3 regions of the Myxococcus xanthus genome follow, and region 3 is predicted to be linked to each of the others. Evidence: riboswitches for the same ligand, from Rfam matches in the RefSeq annotation. Region 3 holds a riboswitch; each other region holds the start of a gene.
The links. A riboswitch is a leader RNA that binds a small molecule or an ion and turns the genes downstream of it on or off. The one in region 3 is predicted to bind cobalamin.
Positions count from the first base shown of each region.

Region 1 (6,716 bases), 230 kb from region 3:
CCCTGGAAGGGCGAGCACCACCACCGTCTTGTTGTGGAACTGCGGAACTCCACCTCCCATGGCCCCCACCTCGCCAAGGGTCAGACAACCCACGAGCGGAGTGGTCTCCCCGAGCGCCTCCTGGACGCGTGAAAGCTCGTCCCGGATTTCCTCGCCCAGGATGGGGTAGCGCGAGAAACAATCGAACACGACCGCGCCGCCCAGCGCGCCAGGGGTTCCTTTCCGAGCCAGGTTGGCCGCACCCGCTGCCGCGTCCATCAGGTCCGCGCGCGCTCCCTCCATCACCCGGACCAACGAGCCATCAGGTATCTCGGCGACGCAGCGGACCGAGCCATCGGGGCCGATGGAGATTGGATCGCGAATCACGAACTCTCCATTGGCCTGGGGAATCCCCAGCGGGTGGGTCATCGCGAAGCGGGCGAAGCCCTGCTCGTCCAGCGCGTCTCCGCGGCTCGCGGCCGTGCGCCGGTAGACCTCGAACGCGCTCTCGTAATCGAGCTCGATGGCGGTCGCGCCGTGGGCCTTCGTGACCTGGGTCGGTGGGCCGTATGGATACCAGCCGTGCTGAATCCCGACGCCTATCGGCGCCTGGGCATCAAAGGCAATCACCACCGCCTGGTCCCGGTATGCCTGCCCATCCGTGAACTGGGCCGTCGTGGCGCTCTGGAGGTTGCCTCCCGCTCCGCCCCCCGCCCAGACGACGCCCGCCCCCGCCTCCTGCTGCGCCCCGCGCACGACCTCCGTTGGATTCCCGCTCAGCCCGTCCGGGAAGACGAGCAGCGCACGGCGGCGCTCCGGCGGCATGGGAGGCAGCTTCTCGATGGCCCTCGCCACCGCGTCACGTCCGGCCGCTCTGGGGTCCTTGCTGACGGGCCCACCCATCCCCGTCCCGACCTGCAAGTCCACCCCGCGAAACAGCGCGACCACCAATCCCTGGAGCAGTAGCTCGGTCCCCGCGAAAACACCCGCCGCGCAGCATCCGGCCCAGGGAAGGTCCCGGAGCTCCCGCCGGAGCGCCGCCGCCAGGTCATCCGCGTCATATTGGTCCGTGCAGAAGACCAGGGCGAAGGTGGGCGCGTCCGCGTCTCGCAGCGCCTCCGCGATCGCCTCCCGGGCGGCGACTTCGCCATCGGGCGAGCTGCTCTTTCCAATCTGCATCCGCATCCCACTGGAATCGATATTCACGCGCGTGCTGGCGTGCAGGTTGAGCCGGCTTCGTTCGGCCGAAGCGGGCACCTTTCGGGCCTGCCTTGGTTGACACCCCCTCGTGCGCCCAGTTGTATCCCCATGCTCATCGAGTGAGCGCAGCGTGCGCTTGAAAGGGGGGACCTCGTGAGAAACGGAAGCATTCTCTTCGTCCTGGCCGTCGTGATTTCCGTGGGGTGTGGCGATAGCTCGGACCCGGACCCAGGCGGGTGTCCCGAGACGGGCACGGGTGCGTTGGAGTTGGCCATCCAGGGACTGCCGGCCTCCGCCAGCCCTCACGTCATCATCCGCCGAGGCAGTGAGTCCCGGGAGGTGCGCGCGGGCGGCCGGCTGGCGGGGCTCACGGCGGGCATGTGGACGCTCTCCCCCGAGCCGGTGGCGGGGAGCGGCGGCCGGGTTCGCGCCGCCTATGATGCGCCAGCGCGCCAGCTATGCGTCTTGGATGGCGAGGTGGCGAACGCGACCCTTCAATACGCGCTCATCCCCAGCAGCCAGCGGCTGTGGCTGTCCACCAGCAACGGGGCGGCCGAGGTGGAGGCCTTCGCCGCCGCGGACCTGGAGGTCACGGGCGCGCCGTCGGCCTCCGTCCAGCTCGGTTCGAGCCCGGGCATTCCCCGCGCTTCGGGGCTCGCGTTCGACAAGCGTGGCAACCTCTGGGCCGCGCTGGGGTCGGGTGAGTTGAGGCGCTATCCGGCCAGCGACCTGGGCGCTTCTGGCGTCAAGAGCCCCGACGTCATCATGCGCGGCGGCGTGTTGAGCGCCGGGAGCCCTGGTCCCATCGCCATTGCGTTCGATGCCGCTGGCGACCTCTGGACCTCCATCGGGTTCAGCGACACCGTCGTCCGGTTTGGCGCGGCCCAGCTTGTCTCCGGCACCGCTCCGGCGCCTCAGGTCGTGCTGAGCGGGCTAGGGGACCCCTCCACGCTCGCGTTCGACGCCATGGGCAACCTCTGGGTGGGAGACGTGAGGGCCGGGGCCTCCCGCGTCCACAAGGTGGCTGCATCGAGCCTCCAGGCGTCCGGCACCGTGACGCCCGTCGCGAGCATCGACGTGATGGAAGCCGCTCCGGGCAGGAGCTTCGCGGGCCCCGCGGGGCTCGCCTTCGATGGGGAGCGAAACCTGTGGGTTTCCTATGGCGCGAGCGGCGTCGTCGTGCGGCTCACGCCCGCCGACCAGGAGGGTTCCGGCGCGGTGAGCGTTGTCCCGAGCATCCAGATTGACGCGGGCGGCCCCAAGGAACTCGCGTTCGACGAAGGAGGGGGACTCTGGATGGCCTACAACTCCGGGAAGATTTCCCGGCTGAGCCCGAGCCAGCTCAGCGTCTCCGGAGCGCCCACGCCCGACGTCGTCATCTCCAGCCCCGACCTCGGGGCCACGCATGGCGTCGCGGTGTATCCCGCCCCCGCGAACCTGCCGCTGTTCCACCGGCTGCCGTGACACGGGCCGGTTGGCGCGAGGAACTGGCCGCTCGGCACTTTCCGCGCGCAACGAACCGTTGAGTGGCCGGGCGGGGGGCTTCCGTCCCCCATTGCCAGGACGGTAGCGTTGCCCACATGGCATCGGGCACCGTCTTGCTGCGACTCGGCGTGGTGGGAGGGCTGCTCGCGGGTTCCGCTTCGCTGGCGGCGGACACGGCGGATGTTCCCCGGGCGGAAGCCGCTCCGGTGGCCCCGGAGTCTTCATCCGTGCAGTGGCAGCTCCTGGCGGGCGGCCTCGCATCGCTCGACGGCTACGCCTCGGCGGGTTACCAGGGATGGCTGCTCGGGGCCGGCTGGGAGTTTCCCCGGCTGCGCTTCCGCTTCCAGTTCCTGGCGGGTCTCCCGTCGAGCATGGTGGAGACCCGCACCGAGGTGAAGCTGGAGCAGTACGTCTTCGGCTTCTGGCTGGACACGCCCGTGCTCCGCTCGGGTGAGTGGCGTTGGAGCGTGGGCGCGGGGGCGGGCTTCCTCCTCTTCGGCCGGACCGCTTTTGCCCGCGTGGGCGGACTGGACACCGCTGGCCCCCGCTTCGTCCCCGCGCTCCTCACGGGGCCGGATACCTCCCTGCGCTGGCGTTTCTCGAAGTACTTCGCAGTGGAGGGCTCGCTGGCGATGGACGTCGTCTTCGGCCGCCCCCTCATCGGCTTCCAGAGCGCGCAGGGGTTCGAACCGCTCCATGAGGGATGGGCCGTCCGGCCGCGACTGAGCGTCGCGATGATGGTCTTCCCGTGAAAGGTGGCCGCCCGATGAACCGCACTGACTTCGCATCGCACGCGCCTCGCGGGACGTTCCGGCACCTGCTCGTCCTGGCACTGCTGGCCTGGAGCGGAGGCTGCGCCGTGGAGGACCCCATCGCGCGGATGCGTGTCGCGGACGGTGGGACGGGCACCTTCTCCACCGATGACGATGAGGCCCTGCTCCTCGGTGAGGAGGGCCTGGAGCTGGCGCTTCCGGATTGCGCGGAGGTCGAGCCGGATGCCGGCTCGGGCGTGACTTGCGAGGACGCGGGGACTCCGGACGTTCCGTAGTCGACTGGTGGCAGGCGTGGGTGGACATCCCACGCGGTGGGACTCGACGGTGAATCGCACGTCATGAGGCTCCAGGAACTGGCGCCGCCGGCGTCTCGTGTCCATGTTGCGCGCGTCCATCCGGTGAACAGGAAGGTGCGCGTGTTCCAGCCAGCTCCTCGCGATGCGCGGGCCCATGATGGGAGCTGGCCCGTGTTGCTGTGGGAGCCTGCTTCCACGCGGCCGCTCGGTGGGGCGTCCCGGTCAACCGAGAAGGCATCGACGCCCTGCGCCATGGCGCCCGTGGTTTTGGAGGTGCGCCCGCGGTTCCGCCCGGCGGACGCCGAGGTGACGGTGGGCAGCGGCGCCGAGTGCGACATCGTCCTCGCCGAGCCCACGGTGTCCCGCCTGCATGCGCGCCTTCGTCGTGAGCCGCACACCGGACTGTGGTGCGTGACGGACTTGGAGAGCGAGCGGGGGACGTACCAGGATGGGGTGCTCATCCTGCCGGGCCGGCCCGCGCCGCTGCTGTGCCGCTCCCGGCTCACGCTGGGGAACGTGGAGCTCCTGTTCCTCCAGACGTATGCCTTCGAGCAGTCCGTGCGCGTGTCCTCGCTGACGCCCCCGGTGAGCTTGACCCGCCGGAGGTGACCTCCTACAAAGGGCGCGCCCTTGGGTGCCCATGTCGGGCTTTCAAGAGGGAAGCCGGTGAGAGTCCGGCGCGGTCCCGCCACTGTGAACGGGCAGCCCTGAGGTCAGGGCCGGGGGCTTCGGTTTGTCGCCACTCCATCCGCGGCCGAGCGCCGTTCCGGGGGAAGGCGGAAGTCCTCTTCTGGCATGACGCAGCGTGCGCCAGTCGCCAGAGTCCGTCAGCCAGGAGACCTGCCCAGGGGTGCGGCCGAGCCTTTCGCGGGCCCGGGCGGTTGGCCTTCTCTCTTCGTCGGAGGGAGCGGAAGGCGGAGCATGCGGTGGACCTTCCTCGCTGGGCCTGTCGTGTGCCTGGTGCTCAGCCTTCCATGTCCCGTCAGGGCGCAGCCTTCCGAGGCCGCTGCCCCGCCCGCGGCCGTGGTTGCCTCTGGGGAAGTGCCCTCCGCCGCACCCGGGTCCGCCCCCACGCGCACTACGGTGGTCCGCGGCAGGACACCGCCTCCGCCCGAGTCTCCGGAGCGGAGGGACCCGACGGGCGCCATCACCGTCATTGATGCGCGAGAGCGAGCGGGCGAGGCGCGCGACACGGCGGAGTTGCTCGTGGGCTCGGTGGGGCTCGCGGTGCAGGACTCCGGTGGCTACGGACAGAGCAAGAGCCTGGTGGTGCGGGGCGCGTCGTCCAACGGCGTGCTCGTGTTCCTGGATGGGATTCCGCTCAACGGCGCGGGCGGCCTGTCGGACCTGTCGCTCATTCCCTCCGCGTTGGTGGAGCGCTTCGAGGTGCTGCGAGGTGGCGCGGGCGCGCGCTATGGCTCGGGCGGCCTGGGCGGCGCCATCAACATCATCACCCGCGCACCGGGGCCGAACCTGCGCACGAGTGGTGAGGTGACCTACGGGAGCTGGAGCACGGCGCTGGGCCACGTCGCCGCCACGGGGCCGATGCTGGGCGGGCAGGCGCTGCTGCTGGTGCACGCGGGCCGCTCGGATGGTGACTTCGCCTACGACGTGGACGAACTGCCCGCCGTGGATGGCAATCCCCAGGTCTCCGAGCGGCGTGCCCGCAACAACGCGCAGGGGGGGGGCGCGCTCCTGCGCTACCGGAGGCGGCTCGCGGGAGGCTCGCGGCTGGATGCGCTCGCGGAGCTGTCCCTGGAGGACCGCGCCATTCCGGGCACCGTGCAGAATCCCCAGTCCACCGGAGACCAGGAGCTGGGGCGGCTGGCGCTGGGCCTTCGCTGGTCGGGCGTGCTCGACGGGTTGGGGCAGGGGAGTGCGCGAGGCTTCTTCCGGCGTGACGGGCTGGAGGTGACGGGGCGCATTCCCGGCGCGGGCGGCGCGCAGCGGCACTCGGTGGGCGGCGTGGAGCTGGAGGGTCGCAGGCCGCTGGGAGAGCGCCAGTCGCTGACCGTCACGGTGGCGACTTCGGGTGAGACGGTGACTCAGGAGGAGGGCGCACAGGCCGCGTCGTGGTGGCGCGCCAGCGTCATGGCCATGGATGAGGTGAGGCTCTTCGGCGGCGCGCTGGACGTGGTGCCTTCGCTGCGGCTGGAGCGGGTGGGGCCGTACTGGTTGCTGTCGCCGAAGCTGGGTGCATCCGTCGAACTGGGACGCGGCTTCGGGCTGCGCGCCAACGCCGGGCAGTCCCACCGCGCGCCGTCCTTCCTGGAGCTGTACATCCGGCAGGGGACGCTGCTGCCCAACCCCGGGCTGAAGCCCGAGCGCGCCTTGTACGCGGACGCGGCGGTGATGTGGCGCTCCGGTCCGGAAGACTCCGAGGACGCGGCGCCACGCTGGGGGCTCACGCTGGGCGGCTTCGCGGCGCTCTACGAGAACCTCATCGCCTATGAGCTGTACCCGCCGCTGATGGCGCGCCCGTACAACTTCGACACCGCGCGCGTGTGGGGTCTGGAGCTGGAGGGCGAGGCGCGGCCCTTCGCCTGGCTCCTGGCCAGCACGGGCTACACGTATCTGCGCACGGAGAACCGCTACGGGGACCCGCGCTTCTTCGGCAAGGACCTGCCGTACCGTCCCAGGCACAAGTGGGTGGGGCGGGTGCGCGCGGGGCCGGACTGGCTCAACGCCCGCGCGGAAGTGCTCTACCAGTCCGCTCAGCTCATCAACCGCACCGGCTCGCTCGATTTGCCATCACGCACGTTGGTGAGCGCGGGCGCGTCCAGCACCTTCCTCCATGGGCCGGACCTCACCCTGTCCGTCGAGCTGAAGAACCTCCTCGACGTCCGGACCTTCGACTTCACGGGCTTCCCGCTGCCGGGACGCGCCGCCTATGTGACGCTCGCGGTGGCGCTCGAGCCAGGCGCGTCACCGTCTTCCTCCTCCACTCGGGAGCCCCATGCCTCGCCCGCGTCCCCTGTCCCCT
Region 1 is NZ_CP017174.1:8,237,547-8,244,262, reverse strand. It holds gene BHS09_RS33870 (FIST signal transduction protein) at 1-1,236, opposite strand, end outside; gene BHS09_RS33865 (Vgb family protein) at 1,333-2,643, shown strand; gene BHS09_RS33860 (hypothetical protein) at 2,760-3,416, shown strand; gene BHS09_RS33855 (hypothetical protein) at 3,431-3,712, shown strand; gene BHS09_RS33850 (FHA domain-containing protein) at 3,986-4,342, shown strand; cobalamin riboswitch at 4,349-4,595, shown strand; gene BHS09_RS33845 (TonB-dependent receptor plug domain-containing protein) at 4,655-6,716, shown strand, end outside; gene BHS09_RS33840 (MXAN_6577-like cysteine-rich protein) at 6,690-6,716, shown strand, end outside.
Region 1: it holds a riboswitch for cobalamin, as region 3 does, so the genes downstream of both, BHS09_RS33845 (TonB-dependent receptor plug domain-containing protein) here and BHS09_RS32920 (aminotransferase family protein) in region 3, are expected to answer to the same signal.

Region 2 (6,716 bases), 220 kb from region 3:
TGGTGGCGGTGGAGGACGGGCGGCTGGTGGAGCGCCGCGGCTTCTCTTCGCCCCAGGCGCTGGGGCCCGCGCTGGAGGCGTGTCCCACGGACCCGCGCCGGCCCGTGTCCAATGCCATTGACGTCACCGCCCTGCACTGAGGAAGCGCACGCCATGCCGATGAACACGACTTCCACTTCGCGTCCCCGCTCGGGCATGTCCGTCCTGCTCGCCACGGTGCTGTGCCTGCTCGCCGGTACGGTGAGCGCGGCGGAGACGTCGAGCCTGAGGACGCTGGGACCGCCAGCACCTTCCAAGGTGCGGCGCGTGGTGACGCTGGCGCCCTCGCTGTCGGAGATGGTGCTGTCCCTGGGCGCGGGGAGCACGCTGGTGGGGGTGTCCCGCTTCGACGAGGCGAAGGAGGTGGCGAAGCTGCCGCGCGTGGGCGGCTTCACGGACCCTTCCGTGGAGGCGGTGATTGCGCTCAAGCCGGACCTGCTCCTGGTGCAGCCCGGGCCGGGCAACCAGCGTCCGGTGGAGAAGATGGCGGAGCTGGGCGTGCCCGTGCTGCTGCTGCCGCTCCACTCCGTGGCGGACGTGCTCGCGGCCATGCGCGCGGTGGGGAAGGCGCTCGGACGGGAAAAGGAGGCGGAGGCGGTGGTGGTGGGCATCGAGGCCACGCGCACGCGCATCCGGGAGGCGGCGAAGAAGCTGCCCGCGCCGCGGGTGCTGTTCGTCTATGGCTTCGAGCCGCTCGTGGTAGCGGGGCCTGGCTCCTTCGCGGACGAACTGCTCCGGGACGCGGGCGGCATCAACGTGGCGGCGGACGCGAGCTCCGCGTACCCGGTGTACTCGGTGGAGCGCGTGGTGCGTGCCCGGGCCACGGTGGTGGTGGATGCCGCGGATGTGGACGTGGGCAAGGACAAGCTGAGGGCACTGCCTGGCCTGTCCAGCGCGCGCTGGGTGGACCTGCCCTCCATGTCGCTGCTGCAGCCGGGACCTTCGTTGGGGCGGGGGCTGGAGGAACTCTTCCGTTTGCTGCATCCGGAAGGAACGGGTAAGGCCGCGCCGTGAGCGAGCCGGCGACATCCCAGCGTGCACATGGCGGAGCGGGAGGGTTTCGTGCCTCGCGCGCGGTGATGTTGTTCGGAGGCTTCCTCGTGTTGGCGGTGGGGTGCCTGGCGGTGGCGGTGCGCTTCGGTGAGCAGTCCATCTCCCTCACCGCCGCACTGACGGAGCCCACGTCCACGGACGCCGTCATCTTCTGGTCGCTGCGGCTGCCGCGCGCGCTGCTGGGGGCCATCGTGGGCGCGGGGCTGGCGGCCTCGGGCGCCACGCTCCAGGGGCTCTTGCGCAATCCGCTGGCGGACCCGTTCGTGCTCGGCGTGTCCGGCGGGGCGGCGATGGGGGCGACGCTGGCGCTCGCGGTGGGGCTCGGCACCGTGGGGGAAGTGGCACCGGGCCTGGGCGGCGCCATGGCGCGTCTGTCCGCGCCCGCGCTCTTCTCCTTCCTGGGCGCGGGGGCCGCCATCCTCTTCGTCCTCTCCGCCAGCCGGGGCTCCGCGTCGCGCGCGCCCTACGCCGCGCTGCTCACCGGCGTGGTGTTCAACGCGTTCGCCTCCGCGGCCATCACACTGGTGAAGACACTGTCCGCCCCCGACCGGCTGGGGGAAATCCTCTACTGGCTCGCCGGAGCGCTGGGGTACGAGCGCGGCGGCACGCTGGCGCTCTCCGCGCTGCTTCAGGCCGGCGCGATTGGCGTCATGTGGGTGCTCTCCGCACGGTTGAACCTGTTGTCGCTGGGTGACGATGACGCGGCGTCCCTGGGGGTTCCGGTGGCGGCGACGCGCCGCTGGTTGCTGCTGGCCGCCAGCGCGAGCGTCGCGGGCGCGGTGGCGCTCACGGGGTTGATTGGCTTCGTGGGCCTCATCGTGCCGCACCTGCTGCGGCTGGCCTTCGGGCCGGACCAGCGGCTGCTGGTGCCACTGTCGGCGCTGGGAGGCGCGGCCTTCCTCGTCCTGTCGGATTTGCTGGCGCGGCTGGCCTTCCCCTTGTTCGGGGCCGAGCCTCCCGTGGGCGTCGTCACCGCGCTGCTGGGCGGCCCGCTGTTCCTCGCGCTGCTCCGGCGGCGGGTGCGTCTGGGGACCAGTCATTGACAATGGCTTGCACCCGCCATATCCCCGCCCGCGTCCTCGGTGTCGCCGTGGAACCACGGTGACTCAAGGGAACCCGGTGTGAATCCGGGACTGCCCCGCAGCGGTGAGCAGGAACGAACGCCGTCACGTGAAGCACTGGCCCGAAGCGGGCTGGGAAGCGACGGCAAGTAGGTGGGTGCTCCGTGCACCCGCGCCTGCGAGTCCGAAAACCTGCCGAAGACCCGTGCCCCTGGCACGGACATCACCGAGGCCTCCGAGGGGAGGCGGCGGGGGCGGTGCTGTCCGGCGCGAAAGGTCCGCCGGGGCTTTGCCTTCGGCCGTGTCCTCCTGGAAGCCCATTCGCCCGTGGGGGCGGAAGAGGGAGCGAGGACACCGATGAAGTACGCCGATGTGAAGCGCGCAGGAGCCCGCACGAAGTCCCTGATGTTCGCCACGGCCAGTCTGGTGCTGGCGGTTGCCACCACGGGCTGTGGCTCCGAATGCGTGGATGTCTACGACTGCCGCAGCGAGAACGGCCCCGCTCCCGCGGGCCAGGAGTGGACGTGCGCCTCGGAGAAGTGTGAGACGCGGCCCATCCAGCAGGTCCCCGGGGAAGACGCGGGCACCGACCCGGAGTCCGATGCTGGCACCAATCCGGAGCCGGACGCGGGCACGGAGCCGGACGCGGGTACGGAGACGGACGCTGGCACGGAGTACACGTGCGAGACGGCGCCGTACGACCCGGTGCTCGGCACGCTTCAGCTCCAGGCGGGCTTCGAGACCGCGGGCTCCGCGCCCATGCCGGACGACGTGCTGGCGGTGGCCGTCACGCCGGGCCCCACGTACGCGGTCTATGCCGTGCAAGGGGATACGAGCGCGGACGTCTATTCGCTGGGAATCTGGCCGGACCTGACGCCTTCCTCGTCGCCGCTGTTCAACGTCCTGGCGCCCGAGGACCGCGGGGCCACGTCGGGCATCTTCCCCAACCGCTTCCTCGTGCATGGCGCCGAGCGGCTGCTGGCCGGCTACACGAAGTCGGGTGGCGCGGGCACGGTCTCGCTCTATGACGTCGTCACCCCTGGCAACTCGAGCTACGTCAACTCGCCGGGCAACATGAGCGCCGCCGCGTTCACGTCGGGCACGACGTCCGCCTTCCTCATCAACAGCACGGGGCTGTCCGCCATCAACGGCTTCGGAATCTATGCGCTGGTGACCTCCTCGGACCCCATGGCCTCCGTGAAGGTGGCCGACTTCCCGCAGACCGCTGGCGGAAATGGCTTCAGTGCCGTGGCGAACAACGGCGTCTCCGTGTTCGGTTTCGCCGTTCCGCCGGATTACACCAACGTGGCCTACGCGGTGGCGCCCTCTGTCGTGAGCGCGGCGCTCTCCTCCAACACGCCGTTCGCCTTGGATGCGCAGCCGCAGATTGACGTGGGCAGCGACTTCAACGCGGCCTCCGCCTTCGGTGACGGCGTCGTCGTCAAGCGGGGGGCCTACGATGCCACCTGGCAGTTCGTCACCACGGACGTGTCCCGCTATAGCCTGTCCGCGGACGCGACCCCGGGTCAGGTCGTCATTGGCGAGCGCACGCCGGTGCTGTCGTTCGTGGACCAGTGCACCTCCGTGACGCAGCTGACCCACCTGGGCTCGGACCTGCTGGTGGGCATCGAGGACGTGAACGGCGAGCGGCTGGTCCGCATTCGGGCCGTGCCGTGAGCCATCGCGGCCTCCACCGCTTCGCCTGGGGCACGGCGCTCGCCGTGCTCCTGGGCGCCACCGCGTGCGGTGACGATTCCTCCGGCGTCGGCGAAGACGCGGGAACGGACCCGGTGCGGGACGACGCGGGACAGCCGGATGGCTCCACACCGCTGGAGCCCGATGCCGGACTTCCGCCCGAGGACCCGTACGCGGACGAAGTCGTCCTCTTCGAGCCCGGCGACTTCGCGGGCTTCGGGCAGGACCGCTTCCCGGACGTCGTGCTCGGGCCTCCGTCGGGGCTGGGGCCGGACAACGGCTCGCTGGACGTGCTCTCGCTGGGCCGGGGCGGCACAATCGTTCTGCGCTTCACCGACATCGCCGTGATGGATGGGCCGGGCGTGGACCTGCTCGTGTTCGAGAACACCTTCCGCGTCGCGGGCGGAGCAGCCACGTACTCCGAGCGGGGCATCGTCTCCGTCAGCGACGACGGCGTCACCTGGCACGAATTCCCGTGTGCCACCACGGACGCCGCGGGCGGCTACCCGGGATGCGCGGGCGTCGCCACCGTCCAGGCCAATCCGGCCAACGGCGTCAGCGCCACGGACCCCGCGGTTGCGGGCGGAGACGGGTTCGACCTGGCGACGGTGGGCCTGAGCCGCGCGCAGTACGTGCGCATCGTCGACGCGGGCAACAACCGCTACGGCGGCACCTCCGGAGGCTTCGACCTGGACGCCGTCGCGGTGGTGAACGGCGTGTCGCTTCGGAGCGGCACGCCGTGAAGGGGCTCCCGCCACGTCCATGTCCCTTGTCCATGACAGGGGAGGTGGACCGCCGCGCCGCGCTCGGCACGCTGCTCAAGGGCACCTGTGCCCTGGCGGCGTTCGGGGCGGGGTGTGGTGACGGGTGGCGGGAAGCCGTGGTGCTCGACCCTCCCGATGCGGGAGGGCCGGGCCCGTCTTGTGCGCCGCGGGTACCGTCGGGCCCGCCCGGCGAGGGCTGGGTGGAAGTCTCGTTGGTGGAGCACCCCGCGCTGGAGGTCCCCGGCGGCGCCGCGGAGGTCCGCATCCCCCAGGCGCTGCTGGACGTGGTGGTGGTCCACACGTCACCTGGCTGTTACACGGCGCTCTGGCGCATCTGCACGCACGGTGATTGCGCCGTGGACTGGGTGCCGGCCGACGGCGTCATGGAATGCCCCTGTCATGGCTCCCGCTTCACCCAGGAGGGGCAGGTGCTGAATGGCCCGGCGACTCGACCGCTCGCGGCCTTCCCCGTGGTGAGACAGGGCGCTTCCCTGTTCATCCACCGGCCCCGCTGATCAATTGTTCGGGCATCCGTACCGCAGGTGAAATGACGCGGTGCGAAGAGACGCGTCCTGACGCCGGGTTACCGAATACCCGCACTGAGTCAGTGTCTCCTTCTCTCAACAGGCGGGAGAGTCGTGTAATGTCGGGCATTCGATGTGGCAGATCATCATCAACGGGCCCGGCTACTTCGACACGTCGTACGATCTGCCTGAGGGCGTGACGAGCCTCGGCCGCGCGGACGAGAACGATATCGTCCTGGGCGGCGATCTCGTCTCACGCCGGCATGCGAGGCTGTACGTCGACGGTGACGTGCTGCGAATCGAAGACCTGGGCAGTCGCAACGGCAGCCGCATCAACGGCGCGCCCTTGCAGGGCTCTCGGCAGCTCGCCGCCGGAGACTCGGTGGCGCTGGGCGAGAACGTCCTCTCCGTGCGCCAGCCCAACACCGTGGAGAACGCGGCCACGGAGATGGTGGACCTGGGCGCGGGTGGCGTCGTGCGCTTCGGCCACGGCCAGGACGTGGGCCCCTCCGTCCTGTTGGCGAAGAACGTGCGCGACGCGGACGTGCTGCGGCTCCTGGACAACGTGGGCCCGGTCTCCTTCGACGACAGCTTCTCCGCGTCCGCGCCGCTGCCCGCCGCGAGCCCACGCGTGGGGCAGGAGACGCTGGTGCTGTTGTTCCGCACCGCGGAGGCGCTCTCGTCGGCCACGACGCTGTCGTCGTTCCTGGACTCCACCATGGACCGGCTGCTGGAGGTCACCGACGCGACCACGGCGGTGGTGCTGCTCAAGCACGCCACGGGCGCCATGGTGCCCGCCGCCGTGCGCCACCGCGGCCGGCTGGCCAAGGGCGAGGTACCCGTCTCGGATGCCATTGTGGAGGAGGCCCTGCGTCAGGGCCGCGCGCTCGCCGTGGGCGACGTGCGCGATGACCGCCGCTTCGCGGGCCGGGAGAGCGTCATCCTTTACGGCGTGGACCGGGTGCTGTGCATCCCCATCGGCACCGAGCCGCCCTACGCGGGGGTGCTCTACGTCAACCTGTCGGCCAAGGGTGACGCCAGCGTGGAGTCGATGCTGGATACCTGCACCGCGGTGGCGCACCTGGTGGCCACCGGCGTGCAGAAGTTCTCCCCGCGAGAGGGGAGTCCCGCGGCGGACAGGCTGCGGCGCAACCTGGAGCGCTTCCACCCGCCGGACGTGGCCGAGCGCCGCGCCGCCGAGGCCCAGAAGCAGGGCGGCAAGCTGCCCGGCCTGGAGGAGCGCAACCTCACCATCCTGCACGCGGAGCTCGTGGGCTTCTCCGTGTTGTCCATGCGCATCGGCGCCGCGCGCGCCACGCAGATGCTCAACGACTTCCACGCGCGGATGAGCGGCATCGTCTTCAGCTTCGAGGCCACCGTGGAGGGCTTCCGGGGCGAATCCCTGCGCGCCCTCTTCGGCGTTCCCTACGTGAAGGGCGAGGATTCGATCCGGGCCGTCCGGGCCGCCCTGGCGCTGCGCTCCGAGTGGGAGCGGTCCATGGCGCGCCGGCCCCTGGACGAGCGCTGCGAGCTGCGAATCGCCCTGCACAGCACCCGGGCCCTGGTGGGGATGATCGGCA
Region 2 is NZ_CP017174.1:8,229,381-8,236,096, reverse strand. It holds gene BHS09_RS33840 (MXAN_6577-like cysteine-rich protein) at 1-140, shown strand, start outside; gene BHS09_RS33835 (ABC transporter substrate-binding protein) at 160-1,053, shown strand; gene BHS09_RS33830 (FecCD family ABC transporter permease) at 1,050-2,135, shown strand; cobalamin riboswitch at 2,156-2,367, shown strand; gene BHS09_RS33825 (hypothetical protein) at 2,511-3,830, shown strand; gene BHS09_RS33820 (cell surface protein) at 3,827-4,591, shown strand; gene BHS09_RS33815 (QcrA and Rieske domain-containing protein) at 4,624-5,127, shown strand; gene BHS09_RS33810 (FHA domain-containing protein) at 5,270-6,716, shown strand, end outside.
Region 2: it holds a riboswitch for cobalamin, as region 3 does, so the genes downstream of both, BHS09_RS33825 (hypothetical protein) here and BHS09_RS32920 (aminotransferase family protein) in region 3, are expected to answer to the same signal.

Region 3 (6,716 bases):
GCACATCGCGCCCGTCCTGCAAGCGCTCCGGCACCAGCGAATCGAAGCGTCCGTACACCCTGCCGCCCTTCACGCCGCCGCCCAGCACCAGCATCGCGCTGCCCACACCGTGGTCCGTTCCGCGGCTGCCGTTCTCCCGCACGGTGCGGCCGAACTCCGTCAACACCACCACCATCACCTGCTCCAGCCGAGGCCCCAGGTCCGCGGCAAAGGCCGCGAGCGCACCTCCGAGTTCCTGACAACGGTTGGCGAATGCCCCTGTCGCGGCACCCTGGGCGGCATGCGTGTCCCAGCCGCCCGACTCCGTCGCCGCCACCTCCAGCCCCACTTCTCCGTGGATGAGCCGCGCGATGTCCCGCAGCCGCTGCCCGAGCGGCCCCTTCGGATACACCACCGTCGCGCGCGAAGGCAGCTTCGCCAGCCGGTCCTCGTCCAGCAGGGCCATCGCCTCGAATGCGCCCTGCCCTGTCGTCCGCAGCGCCTCGTCCACGGCGCCCGCGTAGAGCGCACTGAAGCCTCGGGTGGCTTCCTCCCCTCGGCGTCCGCCTCGCAACCGGAACTCCTCCAGCCGCCCCATGGCCAGCGCCCCCGCGTCTCCGAACAACGCTCGGGGCAGCGTGGGTTGCAGCGCCACGGCGCGCAGCGCGGCGCCCTCCTCTTCCTCCAGCGCGCGGTTGAGCCAGCCATCCGGCGTCGACTTGCGCCCTGGCGTTCCGGACTCCACGAAGTCCTGCGCGTCGAAGTGGGAGCGGACCGGCTCCGGCAGTCCCACGCCATGCAGCACCGCCAGCCGGCCGTCGTGCCACAGCGGCATCAGCGCATCGAGCCTCGGATGCAAACCGAACGGCCCTGACAGCTTCAGCGCGGCATCCGGCCCGCTTTCCCGCAGTGCCAGCGAAGGGCGCGCCCGGTGGTACGCCGCATCCTCGATGGGCGGCACCAGCGAGAGCCCGTCCACGCCTCCGCGCAGGAAGACTGTCACCAGCGTGCGGCGAGCGACTGACGCTGGACTGGCGGCGAGCGCCCGCCCCAGGAACCCCGGAGCACAAACGAGCCCCGCGCCCGTCACTCCCAGGGCGCGCAGCAGATGGCGGCGAGTCAGCGGTGCGGTCATGACGTCTGGAGCTCCGGAGTCGCGGCCCGTCTCCAGGCAGGAACACGCATCTCCACGAGAGGTTAACTCGCTCAACACCTCCAGCGGCCTTCCCTCGCGGCGCGTCCGCGCGCCTTGACAGTCCAAGAAGGCCGACAGTACATACGGCCCCATGTTGGTGCCTGGGCCTTGGCCTGGGCTTAAAAGGGAACCCGGTGTGAATCCGGGGCTGCCCCGCAGCGGTAAGTGAGAACGAACCTCGTCACACGCACTGGCTCCCCCTGGGAGCTGGGAAGCGACGAGCAGTAGGAACCCGGCTCCGGCCGGAGTGCTCACGAGCCCGAAGACCTGCCCGCATCCGTTCGTGGGAGAAATCCACGGACGGTTTCGACCTGGAGCCGCGTGGGACGGCCGGAAGGTCCGAGCAGCGCTGGAGCCTCCAGCCAGTCTTCGCGCGCGCCTCGGCTTTTCCGACCCAACCCCGCTCGTGTGTCCAGTCGCCCGTGGGGGCGAAGGTCGGTCCGTGGGCTCCTCCGGGGCCTGGTGTGCGCCGACACGCGTGCATCGTGACAACCCTTCTTCCACGCGGGAGCCCTGTCGGGCGACCTCGGTCGTCCGCGCTGCGTGGAGGACGGACGATGCGGGACGAAGGCAGGCAGGGCGTGCGCTACCCGCAAGGGAATGTGCTGCTGCGCAACCTCGCGCGCGATTTCCCCGTGGTGACACACGGCCAGGGCGTCCACCTCTTCGACGCCACCGGCAAGCGCTACCTGGACGCCTCCGCGGGCGCGCTCGTGGCCAGCGTGGGCCATGGCAACCGCGAGGTAGTGGACCGCATCCACGAGCAACTGCTGCGCGTCGCCTACGTCAACGGCACCCACTTCACCACCGAGGTGACGGAGCAGCTCGCCTCCCGTCTGTGCGCGCTCGCGCCACCGGGCCTGGAGCGCGCCGCGTTCCTGGGCTCGGGCTCCGAAGCGGTGGAAGCCTCGGTGAAGTTCGCCCGGCAGCTCTGCGTGGAGCGCGGGCAGCCCCAGCGCACGAAGGTCATCACGCGCGTGCCCGGCTACCACGGCAACACGCTCTATGCCCTCTCGCTGTCGGGGCGGCCCCACTACAAGCAGTTCTTCGGCCCCATGCTGGCGGAGGTCGTCGCCACGCCCGCGCCCTACCCGTATCGCTCCGGCCTGGAGGACTACACACGCGACGGCGCGGAGCACTACGCGCGGATGTTGGAGGAGACGCTCCTCCGCGAGGGCCCGGACACCATCGCGGCCTTCATCGCGGAGCCGGTGATTGGCTCCTCCGCCGGAGCCTCCCCGCCACCGCCGGGATACTTCGAGCGCGTGAGCGCGCTGTGCCGGAAGTACGGCATCCTCACCATCGCCGACGAGGTCATGTGCGGCTGCGGACGCACCGGCCGATTCTTCGCCAGTGACGTGTTCGACTTCACCCCGGACCTGCTGGTGCTCGGCAAGGGCATCAGCGGTGGCTACGCGCCGCTGAGCGCACTGCTCGTGCGGCAGGCGCACCTGGAGGAGATGCGGCAGGGCTCTGGCGGCTTCATGCACGCGCAGACCTACCTCCAGGCTCCGTCGATGACGGCAGCCGGGCTGGCGGTGCTCGACTACTACGAACGGCACGACCTGGTGGCGCACGCCGCGCGCGTGGGCGCCCACTTCCAGCGGCGCCTGCGCGAGACGCTGCTGCCCCTGCCCTACGTGGGCTCGGTGCAGGGCGTGGGACTGATGGCGGGCGTCGAGTTCGTGGAGGACATCGAAAGCCGCCGCCCCTTCCCCCGTTCGCGCAAGGTGGTGGAGGGACTGATGGCCGAGCTGTTCGAGCGTGGCCTCGTCCTCTGGTCCAACACCGGCCACGCGGACGGAACGAACGGGGACCTGCTGATGCTGGGTCCCCCGCTGGTCATCACCGAGGCCGAGGTCGACGCGCTGGTCGACACGCTCGCGCAGGGCATCAACCACTACTTCCGGAGGGAGCCATGAGTTTCCGCATCACCTACTCGGTGCTGGACGCAGACATGTCCACGCTGCACGCGCGCTTCGATGAGGCGCTCACCACCGTGCGCGGGCGCCTGGGCGAAGCGCTGCCGTCGTGGATCGCCGGCGAGGCATACCGGAGCGACGACCTCCTGGAGAGCCGCAACCCTGCGAGGCCGGATGAGCTGCTCGCCACCTTCCACCGCACGCCCGTCAGCGAGTTGGACCGTGTGGTGCGCGTGGCGCGAGACGCCCAGCGCGGCTGGGGCGCCACGGCCTGGGAGGAGCGGGTGCGCATCCTCCGCCGGGCCGCGGACCTCATCTCCGAGCGCAGCCTGGAGTTGTCGGCACGGATGACGTTGGAAGTGGGCAAGAGCCGGCTGGAGTCGCTGGGTGACGTGGAGGAGTCCGCGGACCTGCTGCGCTACTACGCCGGCCAGCTGGAGCAGGCGGAGGGCTTCGTCCGTCCCATGGCGCGCCTGTCGCCCAACGAGGACACACGCAGCGTCCTGCGGCCATATGGCGTCTTCGCCGTCATCTCGCCCTTCAACTTCCCACTGGCGCTCGCGGCGGGCATGAGCGGAGGCGCGCTCCTGGGTGGCAACACCGTCATCCTCAAGCCCAGCGAGGAGGCCCCCTGGTGCGCGGAGGGCCTGTACCAGGCGCTCGCGGACGCGGGCCTGCCCCCGGGTGTCTTCCAGGTGGTGCACGGCGAAGGTGAGGCGCTGGGCGCGGCGCTGGTGCGGCACCCCGGCGTGGACGGCGTGTCATTCACCGGCAGCAAGGCCGTGGGCATGAACCTCCACCAGGTGATGTCCACCGGCCGCGTGCGTCCGTGCTTCCTGGAGCTGGGTGGGAAGAACCCGGCCATCGTCTGCCGCGACGCGGACCTGGAGGCCGCCATTGATGGCTGCTTCCGCTCCGCCTTCGGCCTGTCGGGCCAGAAGTGCAGCGCGCTGTCCCGCATCTACGTGCACGAATCGCTGCTGAACGACTTCACCGATGGGCTGGCGAAGAAGGCCCGGGACGCGGTGGTGGGAGACCCGTCGCTGGCGTCCGTGTTTACCGGCCCCGTCATCAACGCGGCGGCGGTGCAGCGCTTCGAGCGCGCGGTGGACGAGGTGCGCCGCGACGGCGCCATCATCGCGGGTGGAGAGCGGCTGCGGCTGGAGGGCGCGCTCGCCAAGGGCCACTTCGTCGCCCCCACCGTGGCGGCGCTGTCGCACGGGCACCGGCTGATGCGGGACGAGCTGTTCCTGCCCTTCGTCGGGGTGACGGGCTTCAGCACGCTGGACGAAGCCCTGCGGATGGCGAACGACTGTGAGTACGGCCTCACCGCGGGCATCTTCAGCCGCGACGCCGCGGACGTGGAGCGCTTCATGGCCGAAGCCGAGGCCGGCGTCCTCTACGCCAACCGCCGCACCGGCGCGACGACAGGCGCGTGGCCCGGTGTGCAGTCGTTCTGTGGATGGAAGGGCAGCGGCGCGTCCGGCAAGGGCGGCTGCGGCCCCTACTACGTCGCCCAGTTCATGCGCGAGCAGGCGCAGACCCGGATGGGCTGAAGCCCCCGCCAGGAAGACCTCATGACCATGCTCTATCCCGAAGTGAAGGTGGCTCCTCCGGGGCCAAACGCGCAGGCCATCATCGCGGTGGACCAGCGCTACAGCTCACCCTCGTACATCAAGGAGTACCCGCTCGTCGTCGAACGCGGCGAGGGGCCATGGGTGTACGACGTCGACGGCAACCGCTTCCTCGACTTCATGGCGGGCATCGCCGTGGCGTCCACCGGCCACTCCCACCCCGCCGTGGTGAAGGCCATCCACGAGGCCGCCGACCGCTTCCTGCACATCTGCGGCACCGACTTCTACTACGACGCCTTCTCCCGGCTGTGCGAGCGGCTCGCCAGCTACCTGCCGGAGATGGGGCCCAAGCGCGTCTTCCTGACGAACTCCGGCACCGAGGCGGTGGAGGGCGCGCTCAAGCTGGCGCGGCACCACACGCGCCGCCAGTACGTGGTGGCCTTCAAGGGCGGCTTCCACGGCCGCACCATCGGCGCCATCTCCCTCAACTCCTCCAAGGTCGCGCAGCGCGCCTTCTTCGGGCCGCTGCTGCCCGGTGTCATCCACATCCCCTACGCGAACCCGTACCGTTGTCCCAACGGCTGCGCGCCCAACACGTGCGGCGACGCGTGCAACCCGGCGCTGATGCTGGAGCGGGAGTGGTTCGTCAACCACGTGGACCCGCGAGAGGTGGCCGCCATCTTCGTGGAGCCCATCCTGGGTGAAGGCGGCTACGTCATCCCGCCGGCTTCGTTCCTCCAGCACCTGCGCCGCATCTGCGACGCCCACGGCATCCTGCTCGTCTTCGACGAGGTGCAGTCGGGCATCGGCCGCACGGGGAAGATGTTCGCGGCGGAGCACTTCGGCGTGATGCCGGACATCCTCCTGTCCGCCAAGGGCATCGCCTCCGGCATGCCGCTGGGCGCCATCATCGCCCGTGAGTCGGTGATGACATGGCCGCGCGGCTCGCACGGCAGCACCTACGGCGGCAACCCCGTGTGCTGCGCGGCGGGGTTGGCCACGCTGGACGTGGTGGAGGGGCTGCTCGACTCCGTGCGCGACACTGGCGAGCACCTGCTGCGCGGCCTGCGCGAGCTCCAGGCCCGCTTCCCCGTCATTGGCGACGTCCGGGGCGTGGGCCTCATGGTGGGCGCGGAGTTCGTGGACCCGGCGACGCGCGAGCCCGCCAGCGCCTACGTGGCCGAGCTGGAGCAGCTCGCCTTCCGCAAGGGACTGCTGCTGCTGTCATGCGGCAAGTCCACCATCCGCTTCGCGCCGCCGCTCGTCGTGGGCCGGCACGAGGTGGACGTGATGCTGCGCATCCTCGAGGAGTGCCTGGTCGAGCTGGCCCTCCCGCGTGCGTCCCCTCTCCCGCAACCCGCCGCAGCGGGTGTGAAGCTCTGAGGCCGCGAGATGAACAAGCTCTGTTCCATGAAGGAAGCCATCGCCGAGTCCGTGAAGGACGGCAGCTCGCTGGTGATTGATGGCTTCACGCACCTCATCTGCTTCGCGGCGGGCCATGAAATCATCCGCCAGGGACGCCGGGGCCTCACGGCCATCCGCCTCACGCCGGACCTCGTCTATGACCAGCTCATCGAGGCGGGCGCGGTGCGCAAGCTCGTCTTCAGTTGGGCGGGCAACCCGGGCGTGGGCAGCCTCCACGCGCTGCGCCGGCGCAGCGAGGCGTCGTCTCCCGAGCGCCTGGAGTTGGAGGAGTATTCCCACTTCGGGCTGCTGTCCCGCCTGCTCGCGGGCAGCGCGGGTCTGCCCTTCTGGCCGCTGAACAACTACGCCGGTGGCGACATCGCCCGCGTGAATCCGTCCATCAAGGCGGTGACCTGCCCCTTCACCGGGCAGGAGCTGGCCGCCGTCCCCGCGCTCCGGCCCGACGTGGCCATCATCCACTGCCAGCGCGCCGACACGGAAGGCAACGCGCAGGTGTGGGGCCTGCTGGGCTCCCAGAAGGAAGTGGCCTTCGCCGCGAAGAAGGTGATTGTCGTCGCGGAGGAGATTGTCTCCACCGAGCTCATCCGCAAGGACCCCAACCGCACGCTGGTGCCCGGCATC
Region 3 is NZ_CP017174.1:8,006,109-8,012,824, forward strand. It holds gene BHS09_RS32915 (DUF1501 domain-containing protein) at 1-1,114, opposite strand, end outside; cobalamin riboswitch at 1,253-1,463, shown strand; gene BHS09_RS32920 (aminotransferase family protein) at 1,732-3,096, shown strand; gene BHS09_RS32925 (aldehyde dehydrogenase family protein) at 3,093-4,652, shown strand; gene BHS09_RS32930 (acetyl ornithine aminotransferase family protein) at 4,674-6,053, shown strand; gene BHS09_RS32935 (CoA transferase subunit A) at 6,063-6,716, shown strand, end outside.